2 linked regions of the Paludibaculum fermentans genome follow. The protein of the gene in region 2 binds, or shares a complex with, the protein of the main gene of each other region. Links are inferred from orthologs where the notes say so. Each region holds a gene or a part of one and is shown on either strand. Other genes may lie near its edges.

Region 1 (12,620 bases), 2.8 Mb from region 2 along the record:
CATGCTCCCTCAACACGGCCTACACCTCGATTAGCAAAGCCAGTGGGCTGTTCTACATCCACTGGCCCGTCACCTTGAAGCCCCCCATGTCCGGCCTCAAGAACATCTATCAGCGCACCCTGGACCCCACGGGCCGCGACACGGGCTGGGTCCAAACCGGCACCTGGACAATCCCATAACAGGCGAGTGAGTCTACGGCCGCTCTGGCAACACCTCGAGATAGTCGAGGGCCGCCTTCTCTCCGCCGTCCGGAGTGCCCTCCACCCGGATCACATCACCCGGTCGCAGTGCGATGCCCGTCACGCTGCGCCGGGTGGACGAAGAACTGTCGATCTTCTGTGTCGGGACCCAGTTCGACGCGGTCCATTCATCCACAACCTGCTCTCCGACCTTCACCCGGTACCGGGCATTGCCATTGTTCTGGTCGAAGTACTGTACTCGAACCGTGTACCAGCCCGCCTTGCCTTCAAAGCGGGTCGCGGCCGAACACTCCGCCGCCTGACAGGCCACGGCTTTTCCACCCGAGCCGCCCTCCCAAGGAGTCACCGGCGTCTCCGCATAGCCCTCCAGCGTCATGGCCTCGGCCTCAATCCGGCCCGGTTGATGCCCGACCCGGCCCTTCGCATCCGCAATGCCCGACGCGCGGTGGAACCAGTTGTTCACCGCATCGCGCCAGACCTGCGCCTGCCCGGCGTGATACTCCAACTGCGCCAGCACCTCGGCATAGCGCCGCTCGTCCACGCGCCCCTTCAAGAGCTTCCAGGAGTTCACATAGCCCTCCACCGAGACCGCGCCGTCATAGTGCAGGTCGTAGAGCGTCTGGATCACCGTCTTGCCCGAATGCAGCATGTGCGTATACGGCACGTGGTGGAAGAACAGTAGCAGTTCGTCAGGACAAGTCGCCAGTGACTCGTAGCGCTTCGCTACCGCCGGCCGGTACTGGCCTGCGTAGCCGGTGCCGGTCGCCACCGTGCGGTCCATCCCTGCGCCCTTCTCATCAGACCGGTGCCATTGGCCCCAGCCGTTGCGTTCCGATGCCTCCACCGACACGCCGTAGTGGTTGCCCACAATATCAGTGAGGGTCTGCAGCCCGAGCGGGCCGGTGTAGTCCTCAAACACCCGCCACGACTTCAACTGCAGCGACTCGATGGTCTGCACAACCTGCGGATCATTACCGAAGGTCAGCCGCGTCCACTCGGCCGCAATCTGCTGCGACGTGAGGTCTGGATTCCAGGCCAGCCGTCCATAACCGTACAGATTCGCCTGCGACATGTGGTTGCCCAGCCAGTTGGCGTCCAGGCCCACATTGGAGACGCCTACAAACCCGCCGGTCGGGCGCTGGAAGACTTTCCCAGCCACCAGGGCCTTCACCGGAGTGCCGGCGCCGCGCGCCTGCATGTCGAAATCGAGCGCCTCTTTCCACATCGGAACCAGGAACACCAACTGGCGGGCCTGCCCGAAGTACTCCTGGGTCACCTGCAGCTCGATCGCCTGGTTGGTGTGCTCCAACGCTCCGAACAGTGGCGAGGCAGGTTCGCGCACCTGGAAATCGATGGGACCGTGCTTGATCTGGATGACGACGTTGTCGTCGAACTGGCCGTCCAGGCGGTTGAAGTTGTCGTAGGCGGCGCGAGCCCGGTCGTTCTTCAGATTGCGCCAGTCCATGTGGTGGTCGTAGACGAACCCGCGGTAGAAGAACAGTCCGCCGTGCGGCTTCAAGGCGCGGGCGATGACGTTCGCCGCGTCGGCATGGGTACGCCCGTAGGCGGAAGGTCCGATGCGCCCTTCCGAATCCGCTTTCAGCAGCAATCCAGCGAGATCGGGCACGGCCCGGTAGAGTTCGTCCGTCTTCGCCTTCCACCAGGCGGCCACGCCGGCATCCAGCGGATCGAAGGTCGCCAGGCCGCCCACTCGCTGCGGACTGCCGAAGTCAACGGACAACACCAGGCGGACACCCCACGGCCGGAACGCCTCGGCGATGCGCGCGATCTGCGGCAGGTACTCTGCAGTCAGGATTCGGGGATCGGTATTGACGTTGTTGATGGAACAGCCGTTGATGCCGAGCGAGGCAAGCAGGCGTCCGTATTCGCTGACGCGGCTCAGGTCCTCGCGCACGACGCCCTTGTCCCAGAAGATGGACCGGCCGCCGTAACCGCGTTCGATGGTGCCATCGAGGTTGTCCCAGTGGTTCACCCAACGTACTGGCGCGTAGGGCGCGGAGTGCTCGTTGAGCGCCTCCATCGCCTCGCCCAACGCGATCTTTCGCAGCAGGGCGAAAGTGCCGTAGAGCACTCCACGCTCACTGCCCCCGGCAATGGAGAGGTGCCGGGCCGTACCTGCAGTCCGAAGACTGAGCGCGTAGCCGTCCTCCGCCAGCGGATTACCGGCTGGAGTTCCTGGAACCGCCTTGCGGACAGCCGGGTCCAGGCCAAGGACAATGGCGCCTTCCGCCGGAACTGTGGAGCTGACGCGCAGGGTGACGCCGAGCATGCCCCTGATGCCGCGAATCAATTCGCGCTGGGCCGTCTGCTCGACGGGCGAGTTGCCGAGCACGACCACGACCGGCGGCAGGGTGTTCACGTAGCGGCGGGCGGCCGCGGCATCCAGCGCTGCGTACCTCAGCCAGGCATCCGCTCCGGTCTCGGCATGAAGTCCGGCCAGGGGCACCAGGGCCCACAACCACCGCAGTTTTCCGCTCATCGATCCTCCCACCAACGCCGCTAAACCGATTCAGCCGATCCTTCCAGGGCATCCGGACGGCATACCCGCCCACCGCAACCACTGCCGGCTGGCGCTCAACTGTATAGTGTTATCCCAATAAGGGCCGAAACACAATCCAAGCGGCCGGTTCCGGCCGACCACTGGGCGCTGCAAGGCGCCGCACAGGACTGAATCCGTTCATTTGATAGTTCAGCGGCTGGCTTCGAATTCGCGTGCCGCCTCCACCAGAGCCCGGATATTCTCCGCCGGCATGCCCGGACTCGCGCCTCCGCCCAGCGACAGGATCAGGTTCGTGCCGGAGGTCTTTCTCAGCACCTCGAGAGCCGCCGCTTTCACCGCTTCGGCGGTACCGCGCACCCCGAGTTCCAGCGGAGAGACATTCCCCATCAGGCACATCCGGCCGCCAGTCCTGCGGGCTGCCTCGGCAATGTCCACCTTGTGGCTAAAGTTCAGGACGTCAAAACCGGTGTCGGGCAGGTCGTCCAGGAACTGTTTAATGGCTGCGTCGTTGTGGTAAACCTTCACCCAGTCTGGTGGGAACGCGTCGCAGATCTTCTTCAGGTACGGAGCGGCGAACTGGTTGTATGAGGCGCGGGAGAGGAACCCAACTACGTCGTCCAGGATGAAGATGCCTTCCACGCAGGGGCCGATCGCTTCCGCCTGTGCCTTCAACCACGCGATGATCCCATCGGTAACGAAGCACAGCAGGCGATGCACCCCCTCCGGATCATCGACGATGTTCGTCATCAGGTTGTTGACGTCATGCACGAAGGCGGCGGTGCAGAGCGGACCGCGGGCGGCGACCACGGGGATCGTGTAGCCGGCATCGAAGATGCGCTGCTTCTGCATGCGGTAGCGATGCAGCGCCAACGACATGAAGCCGTCCCGCCAGGGATCGATGGGGACCATGTGATCGAGATCGCCCAGGCGGTGCAGGGTCGCGCTCTGGCTGGGGGGCTGGTCCGGCTGGAAGGTGATGCGCGCCCCCATCGCGGAAGGCTCGATCGCCATGCCATACTCCACCCACCAGGACGGGAACAGCGTGACTTCCGGAAAGTCCTGGGCCACCTTTAGGTTGGACTGGAACCAGACTTCCGGATCGAGGAAGTAATCCAGGTGGTTAATGCCGAGATACCCGGGCATCCAGGGGCTGTCCACAATCAGGGCGAGAGGAACGGAATCCACGGGCTGGCGTTTGGCGGCTTTCTTGAAGGCGTCCCACTGTTGCTGTCGCATTGGCTTCCTTACGGGCGACCGTGTCGCGGTGGCCTCTGGCGATGAGCCGGGCTATTTCCGGCTAATCAGGCCTGCAAGTATCATAATGGAGCGCGGGAAACAGTGGGGCGCATTCAGGCGGAGGGAGTCTGGATGGGAGCGCAAGGATGCCGCCCCATCCAGTACCAAGTGTTGTCGTTTTGAGAACCTGACGCCGAGGCCTCAGCCCTGGTTCGATTCCCGCAGCTCAACGAGCCTGGGCTCATCTTTACGGACGCGGGTCACTGGGTCGGGCTGCCCCTTCAGTTCGCGAATCACGGCTTCACCCGTCAAGCGGCCGCTCTCCATTGCGCCCTGAATGCTGGGCGTGGAGCGATGGTCGCCACACACATACAAGCCCGCAGCCAGTCTGGACGACTGTTGCCACTCCATGGGCGAGACCACCGGCAGGCCGTGTTCGATGCGGTACATCCGCAGCAGGCGCCACTCATCGGCGACCAGGCCGTACCAGTGACGCAGTTGGCCGCGCACCATGCTAACCACCGTCTGGTCGTCCCGGCTGGGCCAGCCGAGCACGGTGATACTCACCAGTTGCTCGCCTGCGGGCGCATATCCGGGCGCCACAACATTCATCACCGCCAGGTTGTTGATAGGACCCCGGCTGCTGCCGCTCAGCACGAGCATCGGCTCCTCAACCGGCGACTCTTTGGCCGCGAAGTAAAGAGTGCAGACGCTGCGTGACGAAATGGTGCGATCAAAACCCAGCAGGCGCGAGGCTTCCGGTCCTTCCGTCGCCACTACCACCTGTTTTGCCGCCAACACTTCGCCCGTGGAGAGCTTCACCTGGTTGAGGCCGATGGAATGGACACGCTCATTGAAGCGGATCGAACCTTCCGGGAGAACTTCGGCCAATTGCCGGGGGATGGCCTGCATGCCCTCGGCCGGAACGGCGGCGTCGCCTTCGGCGAACATCTTGAAAACGAACTCAAACAGCCGGTTGGAGACGGTCAGCTTCGGGTCCAGCATGACGCCGCCGATGAACGGCTTGAAGAAGCGGTCGATCATGGGCTGGGAGATCTGGCGCCGGCGCAGCGCCTGCATCGTGGAGATGTCTTCTCCCTCGAAGATCTCCTCGATCGTTTTCCGCAGGACAGCGCTTCGGATCCGCGACAGCTTGAACTTATCGGCAAACCCGCCGATGGGCGAAAAAAGGCTGGTCATGAAGGCGCCAGGTTCGCGCCAGGGATCGGGAATGCGGAAGAAGCGGCCGTCGGCGCGAATCAGCGCACCAGGCGCGAAAGCGCACAACTGCAGCCGGTCGTAGTCCAATTGTTCCAGAGCTTCGGGATATGCGGTGAGCAATACCTGGAAGCCACGATCCAGCAGAAATCCATCAACTTTTTCAGTCCGGACACGCCCCCCCACACTGTCCGACGCCTCAATCACCTGGAATGAGACGCCTTCCTTCTGCAATGCCCGCGCACAACAAATGCCGGCGAGCCCAGCGCCGACGATCAATACATCTGGATTAGACATTTCGCTCGATACCTGAATCAGGTCCCTGGGCAGATCCGCGTGATTGCCGGATCTTCCGAAGCACCAGAAACTCTGAAAGATTCTCGCCCGTCAGTAACCCGACTAGTTTCTCGCGTTTGAACACCAATGCGCAATTGCCGGACTCACCCATCATTAGAGCGGCCTCGGAAAGCTGCATCTCTGGAGAAAGCCGCGCGAACGCCCGATCCATGGCTCCGGCGACATAGGAGTCCGGCCCTTCGGATGCCATCGCTTTGAGCAGAGCCGTCCGGTTCAACAAACCCACGGTCTCCTCTCCAGAAAGCACCGGGAAATCCTGCTGGGACGTGGCCAGCAGAAGGTCGGCTGCATCGCGGATCGAATGGCCATGCTGCAGAGTGCGGAAATCCGTGATCATTGCGTCCAAAACAGTCGCGCCCCGCATCAGCGCCTGGGCGGATGTCGCCATCACTTCCTGTGTAGCACCTACATAGACGATGAAGGCGAAGAAGATAAAGATGAAGTTCGAATTTAACAAACCATACAAACCCATGGCCGCCGCCACTACGGTGCCGATTCGGGCTGTCAGGCGTGTGGCATCTTCGATCGGACGTTTTGCCGCGAGCAGGGATCTCATCACCCGGCCGCCGTCCATGGGAAAAGCAGGCAGCAAATTAAAAAACGCTAAGACAAGATTTGTAACTGCCAGCCTGCCGGGAAGATTGGCATCAGTCGATGCCCGCCAATGGCTTAGCTCCACCGTGCCGCCCTGCGAATAAGTCCAACCGAGCAAACCGGCGCCCAGCACGAAGTTCACCATCGGCCCGGCGAGGGCTACCCAGAACTCCTCTGACGGCTTGGGCTGCCGGGCCAGCTTCGCCAACCCGCCCAAGGGCATCATCACGATCTCGGTGGTCTGAATGCCAAAGTGGCGTGCGGCCAGGGCATGTCCAGCCTCATGCAGCAGGACGGAGGCAAACAAGCCGATGACGTACAGGGCCGTACCCGCAATGGACTGCGTGCCTTCCGAACCCATGAAAATGAGCCAGATGACCAGCAGCCAGAAGGTGAAGTGGAAGCGGACCGGGACACCGAACAGCCGAAAGAGCCCGACCGAGCCTGGTGCCCGACCGTCGTTCACCGGCGAAGTATTGGGTTCTTGCATTAACAAGCAATCATAAACCGGCTGGCGGCAAAACGCGATCAGGAGTCGCGGAGCTCAGGTGCGGCATAGTCCCGGCCGGTGACCAGGGCCAGGTAATCCGGACGGTCCGCCGGGCTTTGGTGGCGGTAAGTGCGGACGATTTCGCCATGGAACAACAGGAAGGCGCCCGGCATTTGAAATGCATCGCCGACAGGGCGGCCCATGCCGTGGCGGCCGAGGATGCCCACTTGGAAGGCGCGCCACCATACCTTGGGGCCGAACAGGTCCAACAGGCTGCCTCGGGACAAGGCGAAGGCGCGGTAGAGGGTGCGCTCCGGATCGCCGATGCGGGGAACATTCTCCAAACCATAGTGAGTAAAGAAGTTCGCCGCATGCGGTTCGCGCCCCATGTGCACCAGAACCAGGCGAGCGCCCTGGGCCTCCACTTCGGGCTGCATTCTGGCCAGGTCGCTGAGCGCCTCACGGCAGAACATGCAGCCGGTATGCCGCAGAAATACGAGCAGCACCGGCGTCAGCCGCGAGTGCTCGTCGAGCGTGATGCCATACTGCGTCTTACGCCGCAGGGCAAACCGTAATACATCGGGCGAGACGGTGCGCCGGATGCGCAGCATCATCTCGTGCGTGGCGTGCAGCAGCACCGCGAACGCGAGAGTCCATACAAGATTGTCGAGAATGACGATCAGCCAGGCAGCGGGATCGAGGCGATGCCGGACAATCTCCAGGCCGAGTCCTGCGCCAAGGGCCACCTTCGCGAGAAAGCCCATCAGAACTACCGGCCAATGCCGGAAAACGTGGCTGGCGGCGAACAGGAATCCGGCTCCTAACGCGGCGGTCAGCAGGGCGGCCGCGCCGAGAAACTCGAGCGCCACTTGCGGAGGAGCCGGTTGGCCGGGAATCAGGTAGCGCAGCAGGATGGCCGGGAAAAAGAGGCCGATGACCGCGAACGCAAGATGCCAGGTTCCGGCGGCGCGCAGCAACCACTTCATCCAATCCGGCGGCCGCTCTGTGAGGTAATGCATGCTGTTCCGCAGGTATGATGCACGTCCGGCCGGGCCTGCATCAGAATCATCGCACCCTCACAGACGGCGCCCGCGGGGGGCCAGTTCGTAAAGTTCTGGTTAAGTCGCTCAGCGCCGCTATTCGTTGGTGGCCAGGAACTCAAGCACGCGTTCGCCTGAGCGCTCGATGGGGTCGGTACCCGATAGCGAAAGATCGGCGAAGTCCTGGCAGGGGTAGATGAAGGTGCGCGCGCCGGGCAGGACACTGGTTTCGAACTGCCACTTCACGCTCTCCGGCGTACGGGCGCGTTCGCGGATGTCGCGATAGAGCCGCCGCTCCAGGCAGACCGCCTCCGGCGCCTCGACGTACAGTTTGAGTGACAGCAGATCCCGCAGTTCGGGCCAGTAGAGCGCGAACAGCCCTTCCATGATCACGCACGTGCCGGGTTGGATGATGTCGTCCCCAGGCGTCCGGGAGTGGGTCTCAAAACTGTAATGAGGCGCATGGATTGGCTGGCCGGACGCAAGCGCCCGGGCATGTTCCAGGATGGCGTCGTGGTCGACGATGTGGGGCTCGTCGAAGTTTGTCTTCTCCCGAACCTCCATCGGCAGATGGGAGAGGTCGAGGTAATAGTGGTCGAGATTCAGGACCCGCGCGCCGGTCCTGGCGGACAGCCAGCGCGCGAGTTCCGTCTTGCCGGAGCACGAGGGCCCGGCGATTCCGATCAATTTGACCGGTTGGGACTGCCTGTTCACTGCTTACACCCTCGCGGCCGTTTGCATACTCTGCGCCGGGGGAGGCGGCGGCGCCTGCAGTCTCACGCTCACCAGTTTCGACACGCCTTGTTCCTGCATGGTGACGCCGTAGAGCATCTCGGCCGCCTCCATCGTCTTCTTGGCGTGGGTGATCACAATGAACTGCGTTTGCGCCGCCATATCCTTCAAAAGATTGGCCAGACGGCCTACGTTGGCTTCGTCGAGCGGAGCGTCGACTTCGTCCAGGATGCAGAACGGGCTGGGCTGGTAGTGGAAGATCGCCATCAGCAGCGCCACCGCTGTCAGCGCCTTCTCACCGCCCGAGAGCAGCAGGACGTTCTGCAGCCGCTTGCCGGGCGGCGAAGCCACGATTTCGATGCCCTGGTCGAGCGCATCGCCCTCGCCGGTCAGGCGCATCTCGCCTAACCCGCCGCCGAACAACGACTTGAACATGTCGCGGAACTTGTCGTTGATCACCGCGAAGGCCTCGACGAAGCGCTTGCGCGACTCGCTGTCGATCTCGTTGATCGCCTTCTCGGTGTCGCGGATGGAATCGAGCAGGTCCTGCCGCTGGGTGTTCAGGAAGTCATAGCGTTGTTGCGACTCCTGATACTCGTGGAGCGCCTCCGGATTCACCGGGCCCAGGGCGTCGATCCGCTTGCGCAGTTCCGAAACCCGCTCTTCGATGTCCGAGACGGCCATTTCGTCCAACTCGACGACGGCCGGCGCGGTCTCGCCTTCCGCCACTTCCGCCGGAGCGGCCGCGGCCTGCGCCGCCAGTTCGGCCACTGGGATGTCGAGGTCTTTCCTACAGGTGTCGTCGAGGAACTTCAGCTCACTCTGGCGGCGGACCAGGTTCAATTCAATCTGGTTGCGCTTGTCGTGTGCCTCGGCCGACGCCTGGCGGGTGGTCTTGATGTTCTCTTCGCTGGCCGCCAGGGCGGCGCGCTGGCCGGTTTCCAACTCGGCCAACTCGCCCACGGTCTTCTCGAAGAACTGCTGCTCGTCGCCCAGCGACGAGGCACGCTCTTCGAGCTGCATGTTGTTCTCGAGGAAGCGGTTGCGGGCCACGCCCAGGCGCTCCATCTCGGCCTGCAGGCTCTGCCGGCGATTCGTGACCTCGCGGATCTGGTTCTCGAGACGGGCCGAGGCGTTTTCCACACCGCGGCGGCGCTCGTCAAACCCGGCCAGTTCGACGCGAAGCACAGAGTGCTCTTCGGCGAGCAGATTCACTTCCTGCTTGAGCGATTCGAGGTCGGCGCGGCCCTGTTCGAGGGACTGTTCCACCGCGACCCGCTGCTGCTCGCGCTCTTCCACCAACGCCTGCTTCTGCTGGCGCTGCTCCATGCTGCGGGCTGCATCGCGCTGCAAACGCTCCAGTTCCACGCGGGAGACAGAGAGCTTCTGGGTGGCGCGATTGAACTCCTCGGAGATCTTGCGCATCTCCTGGTCGAGGACCAGGGTGTCTTTCTCCTGCCGCTGCTGGTCCGTGCGGAGCCGCTCGAGCTCTTCGCTGAGAGACTGGATCTCGCCGTCCAGTTGATCCAGCGTCTCCTGGGCGGTCGCCAGTGCGTTCTGGCGGACCTGGAACTGGCCGCTGATCTCGCGCAGTTCGCGCTTCAGGGCGAGGGGGCCGGTGCCGGTCTTCTTGCCGCCGCTGACGGCGTGGCCGCTGTAGCAGACCCCGTCGGGCAACAGGAAGAAGAGATCCGGATACATCATCGCCAGCCGCTGGGCGGAGTCGCGGCCTTCCGCCAGGAAGCAGCGGGCCAGGCGCGGCAGCAGCGCGGCCGGAGCGTTCGTCAACCCGTTCGTGAAGCGGATGCCATCACTGAGCCGGCCAACGATCCCGGTTTCGGGACCGATAGCCGGCTCGTGAACGGGGGAGGCGGCGACAGCAGTACTGTCACCGTTAAGGTGGGGTTCCACGAGGAAGGTAGCCCGGCCGTCGAGGTCGCCGCGCAGGACGTCGATGCCGCGCTGGGCATCGTCCCACGTCTTGACGACCACGTACTCGAGCTCTTCGTGGAGGAATTCTTCGGTCGCTTTTTCGAACTTCGGATCAGTGAGATCGACGAAGTCGGCCAGCACGCCGGCAGGCTTCAGGTCCTGCGCCTGGCCGCGCTCGATAGCCGTAAACAAACGCTTTACGGATTCGGTCGTATACGCGCGGTGGGAAAGGATTTCTTCCAGCGAGTCGCGGCGTGCGCGCAGGCGGGAAGTCTCGGTCTTCAACCCGTCCAGTTGGCGGCGGGTCTCCTGGGCGCGGGCCCTGCGCTCCTGCAAGTCAGCGTCCACGCTCTTGCGCCGGGTCTGGATGTTCTCCAGCTCCATCTGGCGGTTGGCGAGGCGGATGCCGAACTCTGCTTTCGACTGCTCGAGGCGGGCCAGATCGGTGATCGCCGTCGTCTCGTCGTGCTGGACGCGGGCCGTATCCCGCTGCATGGCGGAGAGATAGGTGTCGATCTGGCCGACCTGGTTTTTGAGCTGGGAGCTCTCGCCCAGCAGGCGGACCACCTGCTGGCGGGCGGACTCGAGACCGCGTTCCCGCTCCCGCAGTTGGGCCTGGAGCGAGTCCTTTTCCTCGTTCTTCGCCATCAGCCGCTCGCGGGCTTCGCCGGCCTGCACCTGCAACTGCTGAAGCTGGGCGGTGAGGTTGGTGCGTTCCTGGTCGAGTGCTTCCAGGCGCTTGTACATCTCCTCGCTCTCGCCCTCGCCCTGCTGCAGGCGCTGGTCGATGCCGCCGATCTGGCGGGCTTGCGATTCGATCTGGCCGCGCGTGCGCTCGGTTTCGATGCGGACTTCCGCCAGGCGCTTGCGGGCTTCGGTCAGGTTGGCTTCGGTCTGGTAGAACGTCTCGCGAGCGGCGGCGAGCGACTTTTCTTCTGTCTCTACGCTGGAGTGCAGTTCCTGGTAGGTGCGCGTGGCTTCGCCGAGTTCGAGGGCGACGCGGGTCGCCTCCCGCTCCAGCAGGCGGTAGCGGCCGGTGAGGGCAACGCGCAACTGGGCGTCGAGTTCAGTCTTCAACTCCTCATAACGCTTGGCTTTACCGGCCTGGCGTTTGAGTGAATTCACCTGCCGGTTGACCTCTTCCAGGATGTCGAAGACGCGGGTCAGGTTCTGCTTGGCGCCCTCGAGTTTGGCTTCCGCCAGGCGGCGCTTCGTCTTGAACTTGCTGATGCCGGCGGCCTCTTCAATAACCGCGCGGCGGTCGAGCGGCTTGGACGAGAGGATCTGGCCGATGCGGCCCTGCTCGATGATGGCGTAGGATTCCGGACCAAGTCCGGTACCCATGAAGAGGTCCTGGATGTCGCGCAGGCGAGCCTGTTTGCCGTTGATCAGGTATTCACTTTCACCCGAGCGGAACAGACGCCGGGTGATGGTGATTTCCTGTTCTTTACCTGGCGAATGAAGAGAGAAGACATTGGCGCGTGCGGCGCCATTTGTCCCATTCGCGTGCCCGTTTGTGGGTCCGGTGGTAAGCGGCTCATTCGCAGGGACTTCGATCACTTCGACCGGCCCTTGGAAGGGCACTGCGTCCACTGGCGTTTCAGCGGCGGGCTCGACGGCCACCGGGGCGGCTTTGGCGCCCTTCGACGGCTTGGCCTGTTCGGGTCTTGCTCCGGGAATCACGACACTGCCGGTGGGGTCGACCAAAACCATGGTGACCTGCGCCATCCCGACAGGTTTGCGGCCGTGGGTGCCGGCAAAGATCACGTCTTCCATGCGGGCGCCGCGCAGCGACTTCGCCGATTGTTCGCCAAGTACCCAGCTGATTGCATCGCTGAGGTTGGATTTGCCACAGCCGTTGGGGCCGACTACGGCGGCCACGCCACGACCTTGGAATCGCATCTCGGTGCGGTCACAGAAGGACTTGAAGCCCTGGATTTCAACGCGTTTGAGTGTCAGCAAAGGCGTCTTCCTCTCAATGGAATGCCAGCGTTTCGACGCGCACCCAATAGGGAGCCGCCACTCGGGGGGGTACTTCCGAGAATACACCGCCCAAAGAGAAAAGGCAAGCACTATGCCGCCAGATTCAGCGGTCGGTTTTCGGCGACCACTACTGGTAGTGGTCACAAGGAAAACCTGTGGGAAATCAGGGGGAAACTGCGCGCTCTCAACGCACTTTGACCGCTCTATCCGCGCTTGCATCATGTGCCGCATTCAGAATCTCCTTCAAGCAATTCATTGCAATGACAATGCACTCCGGTATTCACTCCAAACAGCAGCAGACGGTCCCAGTTGGACGA
Region 2 (11,138 bases):
ATTGGTCCAACTGGCAGCACTTCCGCGAACTCGAGCGCGCCGGCCTCATCATGTACGGCCAGATGACCGCCGGCAGTTGGATCTACATCGGCAGCCAGGGCATCCTGCAAGGCACCTATGAGACCTTTGCCGCCGCCGGCCGCCGCCACTTCTCGGGCGACCTCAGCGGCAAGTTCGTGCTCACCGGCGGCATGGGCGGCATGGGCGGGGCCCAACCCCTCGCCGCCACCATGAACGGCGCGGCGATCCTGTGCGTCGAAGCCGATCCCGCCCGCATTCAGAAGCGCCTCGACACCGGCTACTGCGACCGCATGACCACCTCGCTCGACCAGGCGCTTGGCTGGATCGAAGAGGCCCGCGCCCATCGCGAGCCACTGTCCGTGGGCCTCGCCGGCAACTGCGCCGAGGTGCTGCCTGAGCTCGTGCGCCGCGGCATCACCCCCGACATCGTCACGGATCAGACCAGCGCGCACGACCCCCTGAACGGCTACATCCCGGCGGGTCTCACCATCCAGCAGGCGGCCGAGTTGCGCGTCTCAGACCCGCAGGCCTACATCGCCCGCGCCATGGACTCCATCGCCGTTCACGTCGAGGCCATGCTCGCCCTGCAGCGCGCCGGAGCCATCACCTTCGACTACGGCAACAACATCCGCCGCATGGCCGCCGACCACGGCGTGAAGGACGCCTTCCGGATCCCCGGCTTCGTGCCCGAATACATCCGACCGCTCTTCTGTGAAGGCAAGGGCCCCTTCCGCTGGGTCGCCCTCTCCGGCGATCCCGCCGACATCGCAGCCACAGACCAGCTCGCCTGCGAGATGTTCCCGCAAAACGAGAGCCTGCTGCGCTGGATCCGCCTGGCCCGCCAGCACGTTCATTTCCAGGGCCTGCCGGCGCGCATCTGCTGGCTCGGTTACGGCGAACGCGCTGAATTCGCGGTCGGACTCAACCGTCTCGTCCAACAGGGCAAGGTCCAAGCCCCCATCGTCATCGGCCGCGACCACCTGGACTGCGGCTCCGTCGCCTCGCCCTATCGCGAGACTGAAGGCATGCTCGACGGCAGCGACGCCATCGCGGACTGGCCCATCCTCAACGCCCTGCTGAACACCGCCGCCGGCGCCAGTTGGGTCTCCGTCCATAACGGCGGCGGAGTCGGCATCGGCTATTCCCAGCACGCCGGCCAAGTCACCGTCGTCGAAGGGACCCTGGCCAGCGAACGCCGCGCTGAACGCGTCATGACCTGCGACCCGGGCCTCGGTGTCATACGCCACGTCGACGCCGGCTACTCCGAGGCCCGTGCCTTCGCCCTCTCCGCCGGCATTCGCGTGCCCTGAGCCGGCATGACATCATGGTTGTTTTGAATGAATAAACGCCTCCTGGTCCGCGGCGCCCGGCAGATGTTGACTCTGCGCGGCGCCTCTGCCCCCCGGCGTGGGGCGCAGTTGTCAGACGTTTCCCTGCTCGAGTCCGGCGCCATGCTCATCGAGGACGGCGTCATCACTCACATCGGACCGTCCCGCCGGATCGAGAACCTGGCCGCTGCTCGCGACGCACAGGAGCTCGACGCCACAGGCCGCGTCGTCATGCCTGGCTTTGTCGACAGCCATACCCACCTCATCCACGGGCCGGCCCGCCTCAACGATTACGAAGCGCGCATCCTCGGCCGTACCTACGCGCAGATCGCCGCCGCCGGAGGGGGGATCCGGCAGACCATGCGCGCTGTCCGCGCGTCCTCCGCCAAACGCCTCGCATCGGACGCCAAGGCCCGCATCGCCACCATCGCCTGCTACGGCACGACGACAATCGAGGCCAAATCCGGCTATGGTCTGGACGAAGCCACTGAACTGCGCCTGCTTCGCATCGCCCGGGCGCTGGACGAGGACCCGCTCACCGTCGTCCCCACTTTCCTGGGCGCGCACGCCACTCCGCCCGAATTCGAAGGCAACCCCGACGGCTTCATCCAGCACCTCATCGACGTCATCCTGCCCCGCGTGGCCCTGGCTAGAGTTGCCCGCTTCGCCGATGCCTACTGCGATTCCGGCGCCTTCAGCGTGGCGCAGGCCCATCGCTACCTCTCCGCCGCTGCCGCGCTCGGCCTCGAAGTCAAAATGCACGCCAGCCAGTTCGCGGAGATCGGAGCCGTCGCCCTCGCCCTCGAACTGCAGGCCATCAGCGCCGATCATCTCGAAGCCATCGGCGCGCACGAGGTCGAAAGCCTGGCCCGCTCCAACACGATCGCTACGCTGCTCCCCGGCTCGGTCTTCCACCTGGGCCTCTCCCGCTACGCGCCGGCCCGCGCCCTCATCGACGCCGGCGCGGCCGTCGCCCTCGCCACCGACTACAATCCAGGCACCAGCCCCTCCTGCAGCATGCAGATGACCCTCAGCCTCGCCTGCACTCAAATGCGAATGACCCCCGCCGAGGCCATCGCCGCGGCCACCATCAACGGCGCGCACGCCCTGGGCCTCGCCGCCCAATGCGGCTCCCTCGAAGCCGCCAAATACGGAGACTTCCTCGTGCTCAACGTCTCCGACTACCGCGAACTGCCCTACTCCTTCGGCATCAACCACGTCGCAATGACCGTCAAACGCGGCGAAGTGATCTACTGCGATAAGGACTATCCGACCAAATGACCCGCAAACTCGTCGAATGCATCCCCAACTTCAGTGAAGGCCGCGACCGCGCCAAAGTGGACGCCATCGCCTCCGCCATCGCCGCGCTGCCTGGCGCCCTGGTCCTCGACCTCGAACTCGACGCCGACCACAACCGCAGCGTCATCACCTTCGTGGCCCCGCCGGAAACCGTGATGGAAGCCGCGCTCGCCGGAGCCGCCAAGGCCGTCGAAACCATCGATCTCACGGTCCACTCCGGAGTTCATCCCCGCATCGGCGCCGTCGACGTCATGCCCTTCGTCCCGCTGGAAGGCATGACCCTGGCCGAGTGTGTCCAGATCGCGGAACGCGCCGCCGCCGAGATGTGGAAACGCTTCCGCGTGCCTGCTTATCTCTATGAGGCGGCCGCCCGCCGGCCCGACCGGACGAATCTCGAGAACATCCGCCGCGGCCAGTTTGAAGGCCTGCGGGCTGAGGTCCTCACCAACCCCGACCGTGCGCCCGACTTCGGAGATCCTCAACTCCACCCCACAGCCGGAGCCACCGTCGTCGGCGCCCGCAAATTCCTGATCGCCTACAACATCAACCTCGGCACTCCGGATATCGAGATTGCGAAGCGCATCGCCAAGGGCATCCGCCATTCCAGCGGCGGCTTCCGCTACGTCAAGTCGATGGGCGTCCCCCTCGCCTCGCGCAACCTCGCCCAGGTCTCGATGAACCTCACCGACTTCGAGCAGACCCCCATCCACCGCGTCTTCGAGTGCGTCCGCAGCGAGGCCGCGCGCTATGGCGTCCCGGTGCTGGGCAGCGAGATCGTGGGCCTCATCCCCAAGAAGGCGCTGGAAGCCACGGCCGACTTCTATCTCCGTTTCGAGAACTTCCAACCCGGGCTGGTGCTGGAAAACCGCGTAGCCGAAGCCACGGCCCAGCGTGCTCCGATGGCCGATTTCCTCGACGCCCTGGCCGCCGCAACGCCCACCCCGGGGGGAGGCAGCGCCGCCGCCGCGTCGGGCGCCATGTCCGCGGCCCTGGGCGCCATGGTGGCCCGCCTGTCGAAACAGGATCCGGCGCCGTTTGAAGCGGACCGCGCGTTCCTCACAGAGGCCGTGCAGCGCGATGCCGACGCCTACAGCGCGGTGGTGGCGGCCTACAAACGGCCGAAGGATGAGCGCGCCCCGTTCGTCAATGCGGCGATGGAAGGCGCGACGACGGTCCCGCTCGAAGTCCTGGAGCATACCGCCGCGCTCAGCGCGCGCCTGGCCGCCCTGGCCGAATCGTCTCCATCGAAGTTCGCCAGCGATGTGATCACGGCCCGGGCTCTGGCGCAGGCGGCCATGACGGGCGCCCGCGCCAATGTGGATATCAACCTGGCCTACTTGCCGGAGGGAGAGTTCCGCGTCAGCGTGGAAGCCCGCCTCGCCAGCCTTTAGCAGATGCTCAAACGCGCAGCGGGGCACAATTTGCAAATCCACCCCGCCCCGCCCGTTATCTTGGAAGGGATGCGCTACCTGACCCTCACATTCCTTCTTGCCGCCGTGACCGGCATCCTCCAGGCCCAGACCGAGTTCCCCAAAGCCGCCGGAGTCGCACCCGCCGCCGGCTACAGCCACGTCGTCGTCACCAGCCCCGGCAAACTCGTCTTCCTGGCCGGGCAGATCGCTAACAACGCATCCGGGCAACTGGTGGGCAAAGACGACATCAAGGCGCAGACGGAACAGGTCTTCGAGAACATCAAAGCCAACCTCGCGGCCGCCGGTGCCACCTTCCAGGATGTCGTCAAACTGAACTGGTACATCCGCGACCTCAAGCCCGAGTATCTGCCCGTCGTTCGAGAAGTCCGCGACCGCTACGTCAACAAAGAGCACCCGCCGGCCAGCACTCTGGTCGGAGTGTCCGCCTTGTTCCGTGAGGGCTACATGCTGGAAGTGGAAGCCGTGGCATCGATTCCGGCCGGCAAGGGCGCGAAGTAATCGGAACCAGACCGCGCGTCTACTCTTTCAGCACGCTGTCGTCGTACCACGGGCTGTGCAGATCCCGGTCGCCCTCTTCCAACTGGAAACCGGCATGTTCTTTGAGATCCAGGTAGAACATCACGCGCCGCTTCGCGCTGTCGGAATAGATCCGTCCTTCCAGCTCTTTCCCAATCAGGCCCACCAGGTTCGCAAAGAACACCACGGGGAAGACAAAGGTCGGCCTCCGCTGCTGCTCGGCGTCGGCGGCGGTCACCACATCGTGGGACCGGCAATAGCATTTGACCACTTGGGCCATCCGGTCTTCCTCACCCACCGTCCGCGCCTCCGAGCGCCGGATCTTATGCAGCCGGCCGGTGCGCAGTTCCACGGTGTCGTAATCGGAAGCGGGTAGACTTGGCGAATTCATGGCAATCGCCCAGCAGTATATCCGAAGCAACCCCCGCCCGGAATGGCCTGAGAAGCAGCCTCACCGCGGCTGCTGGCGCGTCCCCATCGTTCGGCTACTGCCGCTCGGATTGGGGGAACACCGGCGCCCACGTCCTCGTAACATATGCTGTGAGGGAGTGACAGAGAAATGGTCAAATTCCTACTGTTTTGTATTCTTGCCGTCCTCTGCTGGCCGCTGGCCCTGATCGCGCTGGTCGTCTATCCGATCATCTGGGTCCTCATGCTGCCCTTCCGCGTGGTCGGCATCGTATTGACAGGCGTCTTCGCCTTCGTCGGAGCCATCTTCATGCTCCCCGCCAAGATCATCAAGTCAATCGTCTGACCTGTCTGGACAAGCCTGAAAAGCAGAAGGACCCACGCCGCCGCGCCTGCGGCTCAGTGGGTCCAATCCAGCTCTAACTGAATTCTCGAATTACGCGTAGCTCGAGATCGCGCCCATGTTGCGCGGTCCGCGTTCCTTCTCGGCGCGCTCCATGTAGCCGCTCGCCCGGAACGCCTCCATCGGATTCTCGGCGATCCCCTTCGACTTCCGCCATTCGCGCAGCAACGGCCGTACATCGGTGAAGAACGCCTCGCGCAGGCACTCTTCCGAATCGATCAGGTCGGCCTTCTGCTGATGCGCGGCCAGCTTGCCGAAGTCGATCAGCGCGGCCTTCAGGAACAGTTCCTGCGCCGTGCACGCCGTCTGGATCGTCTCTTCGATCTTGTTCTTCAGGTTGTGGCTCTGGTCGACCATGTAAGCCAAGTCAGGAGCCGCGCCGCGCTCCCATGTGAAGTAGCAGATCTCGTAGAAGATCCGGAACACCTGGTAGGGATCGATGGAGCCCAGCGTCAGGTCGTCGTCCGCATAGCGGCGGTCATTGAAGTGGAAGCCGCCCAGCATGTCTTCGCTCAGCAGCCACGCCACAATCTGTTCGATGTTCACCGCCTGGTAGTGATGCCCCGTGTCTACCAGCACCTTGGCGCGCGGCCCGCAATGCTTCGACAGGATATAGGACATGCCCCAGTCGGCGATATCGGTGTGATAGAAAGCCGGCTCAAACGGCTTGTACTCCACCAGCATGCGCTGGTTACCACTTAACGCGGAGTGCACTGTTTTCAGGCCTTCGGTGAACCAGTCCTTGCGCGCGCGAATCGAGCCCGTACCGGGGAAATTCGTGCCGTCCGCGAACCACAGCGAGAGGTCGCGTGACCCGCTCGCGCTCTGGATCTCGACCGAATCCAGGATGTGCGAAAGTGCGGTCTTGCGGACTTCCGCATCCGGGTTGCCCAGCGACCCATTCTTATAGCACTGGTCCTGGAATACGTTCGGATTGATGGCGCCGATTCGGACGCCATGTTCCGCGGCCACCTTCATGACGGCAGGCACGTCGGCCTTGCCATTCGGGAAATCCCACAGGACATGGACCGCCACACTCGGACAGCACCCGGTCACCTGGTGCACGATGCCCGCATCGGAGATCTTCTCGGCAGTGCTCGTGGCTGCTCCTGCCTGGATGAACTTGCCGAAGCGAGTGCCGGTGTTGGCAAAGCCCCACGACGGCAGTTCGATCGCAAAGGACTCTAGCGCCTTGAAAGCAAGGTCGGTTTGCACGGAAGAGAGCGGCATATGATGGTACCCGCGCGTATTATATCAACGAGAACTTTGGCTCTGAAGGTCCACTACTAGGTTGCGAGGCCGGTACAACCGTGAACCCAAGATCCAATCCAGACTCCAGGCCAGTTGACCTGCGGCAGTTTGACTCCGCTTTCGGACGTCCCGAGAAACAGGAACCCGCCGCCCGGACCAGTTACGAGGAAGTGCCCGACGGCTTCTATGAGGCACGGGTGGAAGATGCCACCCTCAGCCGCACACACACAACAGGCAATCCCATGATGGTGTGGCGCCTGCGCATCCTGGGCCCAACCTGCCAGGGGCGCTGCGTCACCAAGATGCGAGTGATCACGCAGAAGACGCTGCCGTTCCTGAAGGGGGACCTGGAGCGGTTGGGCCTGCACCTGACCCGGCTCTCTGAGGTGCAGGAACGCATGGACGAGATGATCGATCGCGAGATCCGGATCCAGAAGAAGACAGACCCGGCCCGAAAGTGGGCCGACATCAACTTCGTCCGCGAACGCAAGAACCCCGGCAGTGAACCGGCCGACTCGGAGTCAGCCTGGCATGCCGGGATCGACGACGACATTCCGTTCTAACTGGCCAGTTCGGTCCGGAATCGGCGGTGCTCAATCAGGAGACATCGATCCTGTACGACCAGGAGCCCGGCGTCCCTCGCTTTTTGGGCCGCTTCCTCGTGGATCACGTCGAGTTGCATCCAGACGGCCTTCGCGCCGATACGGATGGCGGCATCGACGGCTTCCGGCACGGCTTCTGGACGCCGAAAAAGGTTGACTAAGTCAACTACTTCCTGGATTTCGTCAAGTATCGGGTAGGCCTTCTCGCCGAGGACTTCCGTCTCGTTCGGATTGATAGGAATAATCCGATACCCGGCCTTCTGCATGTAGGCCGCGACTTCGTAGCTCGGACGGAATTTGTTCGACGATAATCCGACTACGGCGATCGTCTTACAGGTCTTGAGGATTTCGAGTTCGGGTGGCAAGTTCAGTCGTTGAGATGCAGGACCTTGCGGAAACGCTCCACCTCATCGTGATCGAGGTGCCGGAACTCGCCCACCTTGACTGAGCCCAGCTTCAGGAAGCCGATCTGGACACGCTTCAGTTTCTCGACCAGGCGCCCTAAGCTCTTGAACATGATACGGATCTGGTTCTGCCGGCCCTCGGTGAGCCGCACCTCGTACCAGGGGTTCACGTTGTGCTTGATCATCTTGAGCTTGGCCGGGGCTGTACGGCGCCCATGAATCGGGATGCCGTTGCGGAACTGCTCTTCCTGCTCTGCTGAGAGGATCCCGTTTGTTTTCACCAGATAGATCTTCTCGACGTGGCTCGCGGGCGAGGTCAGCTTGTTGGCGAACTCGCCGTCCGTGGTCAGCAGCAGCAGGCCTTCGCTCAGGTAGTCGAGCCGCCCAACCGGGAAAACCCTTTCCTTGACACCCTTTAGCAGGTGCTTGACGGTGCGTCGGCCTTCCGGATCGCTCAGCGTAGTCACCACTTCGCGCGGCTTATTCAGGGCGATGTAGACGTCGTGCTTCGGCTTGCGCAGCAGCGTTCCATCGACCTTGACATGGTCCTTTTCGAGGTCGGCTTTGGAGCCTAACTCCGTGATTGTCTTGCCGTTAACCGTGACCCGGCCTTCGACGATAATCTGCTCGGCTTTGCGGCGGCTGGCAATCCCTGCCTGCGCCAGAATCTTTTGAAGACGTTCTTCAGCCATTGTCTGTCTGAGGCGCCTCTTCGTCGCCTGCGGGCTTTTCGCCCTCGGGAGGCCCTGGTTCGACCGGAGACGCCTCCAGTTCTTCCGGCTGTTCGGGCAGCCGCGGCTGGTCCGGGCTGCCAATCTCTTCGTCCGCCAACGACTGGCGGCGGATGTCTTCGAATTCCTTCAAGCTCGGTAACTCATTCAAATCCTTGAGTCCGAACTGGGTGAGGAACTCTTTCGTGGTCTTGTACAGGATCGGTTTGCCGATGACGTTCTTGCGGCCGGCCGTGGTGATGATCTTGCGATCGAGCAGCGTTTTGATGACACCGCCGCCCTGCACGCCGCGGATCTCGAGGATCTCGGGCATCGTGATGGGCTGTTTGTAGGCGATGACGGCCAGGGTTTCCAGGGCGGCCTGGGAGAGCTTCAGGGGCTGCTTCAGGTTCTTGACGAAGCTACGAAGAACTTCGTGGTGCTCCGGCTTGGTGGCCATCTGGTAGCCGCCGGCCACTTCGCGGATAAAGATGCCGCGTTCGGCGCGGCTCGTCTCTTCGGCCAGAAGTCTAAGCACCGGCTCGACTTCCTCGAGCGGACGGTCGAGCGCGGCGGCAATCTGGACGGCCGGCATGGGCTCATTCAGGACGTAAACGATCGCTTCGAGCACGGCCTTGAGCTCGGCCGCCTGGCTGTCGGAGACGGGCTGGGGCTGCTGCTGGTCGCCCAGAAGTTGTTCAGCCGAAAAGCTCTCCGGCACCGGCTGGTCGTCGTCCGACTGCGCGACGGGCTCAAACTCGTCGCCCGGCTGGATCTCGGCCGCAACCTCTTCCGGTTCAGCAGGTTCGGGCTGAACCTCGGGTTCCGGTTCGGGTTGTTGTGCAGGCTCCTGCTGCTGTTCCGCCAACTCGGCGGAGGGGAGGTCTTTCTCTTCCATGGGGCTTAACTCTTGTACTCTTCCTCGATGCGCAGGATCGACTCTTCCGTCACCTGCATCTCATCGAAGCCCGTGTCGCGCTTGACGTGAATCTCGCCAAAGCTCTCAGATTGCGTGAGCTTGATGGCCTGCTGCTTCACCATCTCCAGCACGGCCAGGAACAGACAGATCATAGCGCGGCGCGAGCGTTGCTGCTCAAATAGCGGCACCAGCGCCATGGTCTTGCCGGAAGGCAGGGCGCGCAAGCTGTTCTTGAGGAAGAGGATCATGTCGGGCACCGACACTTCCTCTTTGTTTACTTCATAAAGCGGCCGGTGCTTGGCCCGCTCCAGCACCTGCTCGAAGGTCTTCACCAGGTCGAACAGGGTGACCGCCAGGCCCGGGCCTTCGTCCTCGTTGACGAAGTTCTGAATCTGCGGATTCGACCAGATGGCCTCCTCGATCATGCGCTTTTCCTGCAACATAGCGGCGGCGGAGCGGAAGCGCTCGTACTCCAGCAGGCGGTCGACCAGTTCCTTGCGGGGGTCTTCCTGCGGGTCGATCTTGTCCAGTTCCGGATCCCGCGGCAGGAGCATCTTCGACTTGATGTGGATGAGCGTGGCGGCCATGTAGACGAAGTCGGCGCTGAGCTCGATGTCGAGGGCCACGGCCTTCTGGACGTAGTCGAGATACTGCTGTGTAATCTGCGCGATGGGGATGTCGTAGATGTTGATCTGCTGCCTGCGGATGAGGTCCAGCAGCAGGTCCAGGGGCCCGTCGTAGTGCTCCAGATGTATGTTGAGCGGGGAAGACACCTCCTTTCAGGATAGCAGGATCGCGGCTGGCGGCTAGCCCATAGTGCACAAGCGCCTGATTCTAAACAGATTCTCGCCAGAACCAGGAGTTTACCCGGCGCGCGTTGAATTATCAGTATTCCTGTTGTTCCGAGGCCTCGTAATTTAAGAAAATAGAAAGAGATCTGGTAACGTGGAGAACTGCTCGAATGGAATCCGCCTGGTTTGAAAGTGTAAGCCGGCGCGCTGGCCGCAAGTCTCTTGCCACCATCGCAGCGCACCGGCCGGCGCTGGCTGAGGCGTGCACCGCGACGCTGCTGCGCGCCCAAGGTGCGTTGTTGGACCTGCAGAAGCCGGAGGGGTATTGGTGCGGCGACCTGCTGGCCGACACAACGCTGGAATCTGACTATATTCTGCTGCAATTGTGGCTGCATCCCCCTGACGAGAATGGCTGGAAGCCGCCAAACCGGGAGACCATCTCGAAGGCTGCGCAATCCATTCTGGAGCGGCAGCTTCCCAACGGCGGGTTCAACATCTACCCCAGCGGCCCGGCAGACGTCAGCGCGAGCGTCAAGGCGTACACAGCGTTGAAGTTGGCGGGCACCCCGGCCGAGAGCGAAGCAATGGTGAACGCCCGCAACTGCATCCTGCGATTGGGCGGTATCCAGAGCGCGAACAGCTACGTCAAGATCAACCTGAGCCTGTTCGGGCTGTTCCCGCGCCAGCATGTCCCCTCGATCCCGCCCGAGCTGGTGCTGCTCCCCGGTGGGGTGCTGTACGAAATGTCGTCCTGGACGCGGGCCATCGTGGTGCCGTTGTCGATCGTGCAGGCGCGGGGTGGTACGCGGCCGGTGCCTCCTGGCTTTGACCTGGTGGAACTGGAAGCGCCGGGCAAGAGCTACAAGCTGCCTCGCAAAGACAAGCTGTCACTGCTGTTTTCCGGCATCGACCGGGGCCTGAAGATCTGGCAGGACCGGGGCAACACCAAGGTCAAGAACGCGGCAATCCGCGCGGCGGAGAAGTGGATGCTCGACCATACGCGGTATTGCGATGGCCTGGGCGCAATCTACCCGTCGATGATGTACCTGATCA

Evidence for each region.
Region 1: the proteins of IRI77_RS19005 (region 2) and smc are in contact, whole or in part, in a crystal structure (PDB 3ZGX), measured with the Bacillus subtilis proteins. The link is inferred for Paludibaculum fermentans from one-to-one orthologs.

What each region holds. Positions count from the first base shown.
Region 1 is NZ_CP063849.1:2,017,035-2,029,654, forward strand. The notes cover bases 8,174-12,620. They hold smc (chromosome segregation protein SMC), read right to left. Parts: upstream 12,283-12,620; coding sequence 8,374-12,282; downstream 8,174-8,373. Other genes in these bases: IRI77_RS08040 (uridine kinase family protein), read right to left, coding at 8,174-8,370. Outside these bases: IRI77_RS08005 (InlB B-repeat-containing protein), read left to right, coding at 1-179; IRI77_RS08010 (alpha-glucuronidase family glycosyl hydrolase), read right to left, coding at 193-2,700; IRI77_RS08015 (uroporphyrinogen decarboxylase family protein), read right to left, coding at 2,911-3,957; IRI77_RS38590 (twin-arginine translocation signal domain-containing protein), read right to left, coding at 4,019-4,174; IRI77_RS08025 (NAD(P)/FAD-dependent oxidoreductase), read right to left, coding at 4,159-5,472; IRI77_RS08030 (M50 family metallopeptidase), read right to left, coding at 5,465-6,616; IRI77_RS08035 (SelL-related redox protein), read right to left, coding at 6,655-7,635; more of IRI77_RS08040, read right to left, coding at 7,753-8,173. UniProt on the Bacillus subtilis protein: Required for chromosome condensation and partitioning.
Region 2 is NZ_CP063849.1:4,846,454-4,857,591, forward strand. What follows is about bases 8,174-11,138. They hold IRI77_RS19005 (segregation and condensation protein A), read right to left. Parts: upstream 10,068-11,138; coding sequence 9,279-10,067; downstream 8,174-9,278. Other genes in these bases: IRI77_RS18995 (pseudouridine synthase), read right to left, coding at 8,174-8,357; scpB (SMC-Scp complex subunit ScpB), read right to left, coding at 8,350-9,273; shc (squalene--hopene cyclase), read left to right, coding at 10,256-11,138. Outside these bases: hutU (urocanate hydratase), read left to right, coding at 1-1,331; hutI (imidazolonepropionase), read left to right, coding at 1,359-2,630; IRI77_RS38675 (cyclodeaminase/cyclohydrolase family protein), read left to right, coding at 3,548-4,039; IRI77_RS18965 (RidA family protein), read left to right, coding at 4,109-4,579; IRI77_RS18970 (hypothetical protein), read right to left, coding at 4,599-4,988; IRI77_RS18975 (hypothetical protein), read left to right, coding at 5,157-5,351; IRI77_RS18980 (TIM barrel protein), read right to left, coding at 5,442-6,638; IRI77_RS18985 (DUF669 domain-containing protein), read left to right, coding at 6,719-7,222; IRI77_RS18990 (CoA-binding protein), read right to left, coding at 7,219-7,626; more of IRI77_RS18995, read right to left, coding at 7,629-8,173. UniProt on the Bacillus subtilis protein: Participates in chromosomal partition during cell division. May act via the formation of a condensin-like complex containing Smc and ScpB that pull DNA away from mid-cell into both cell halves.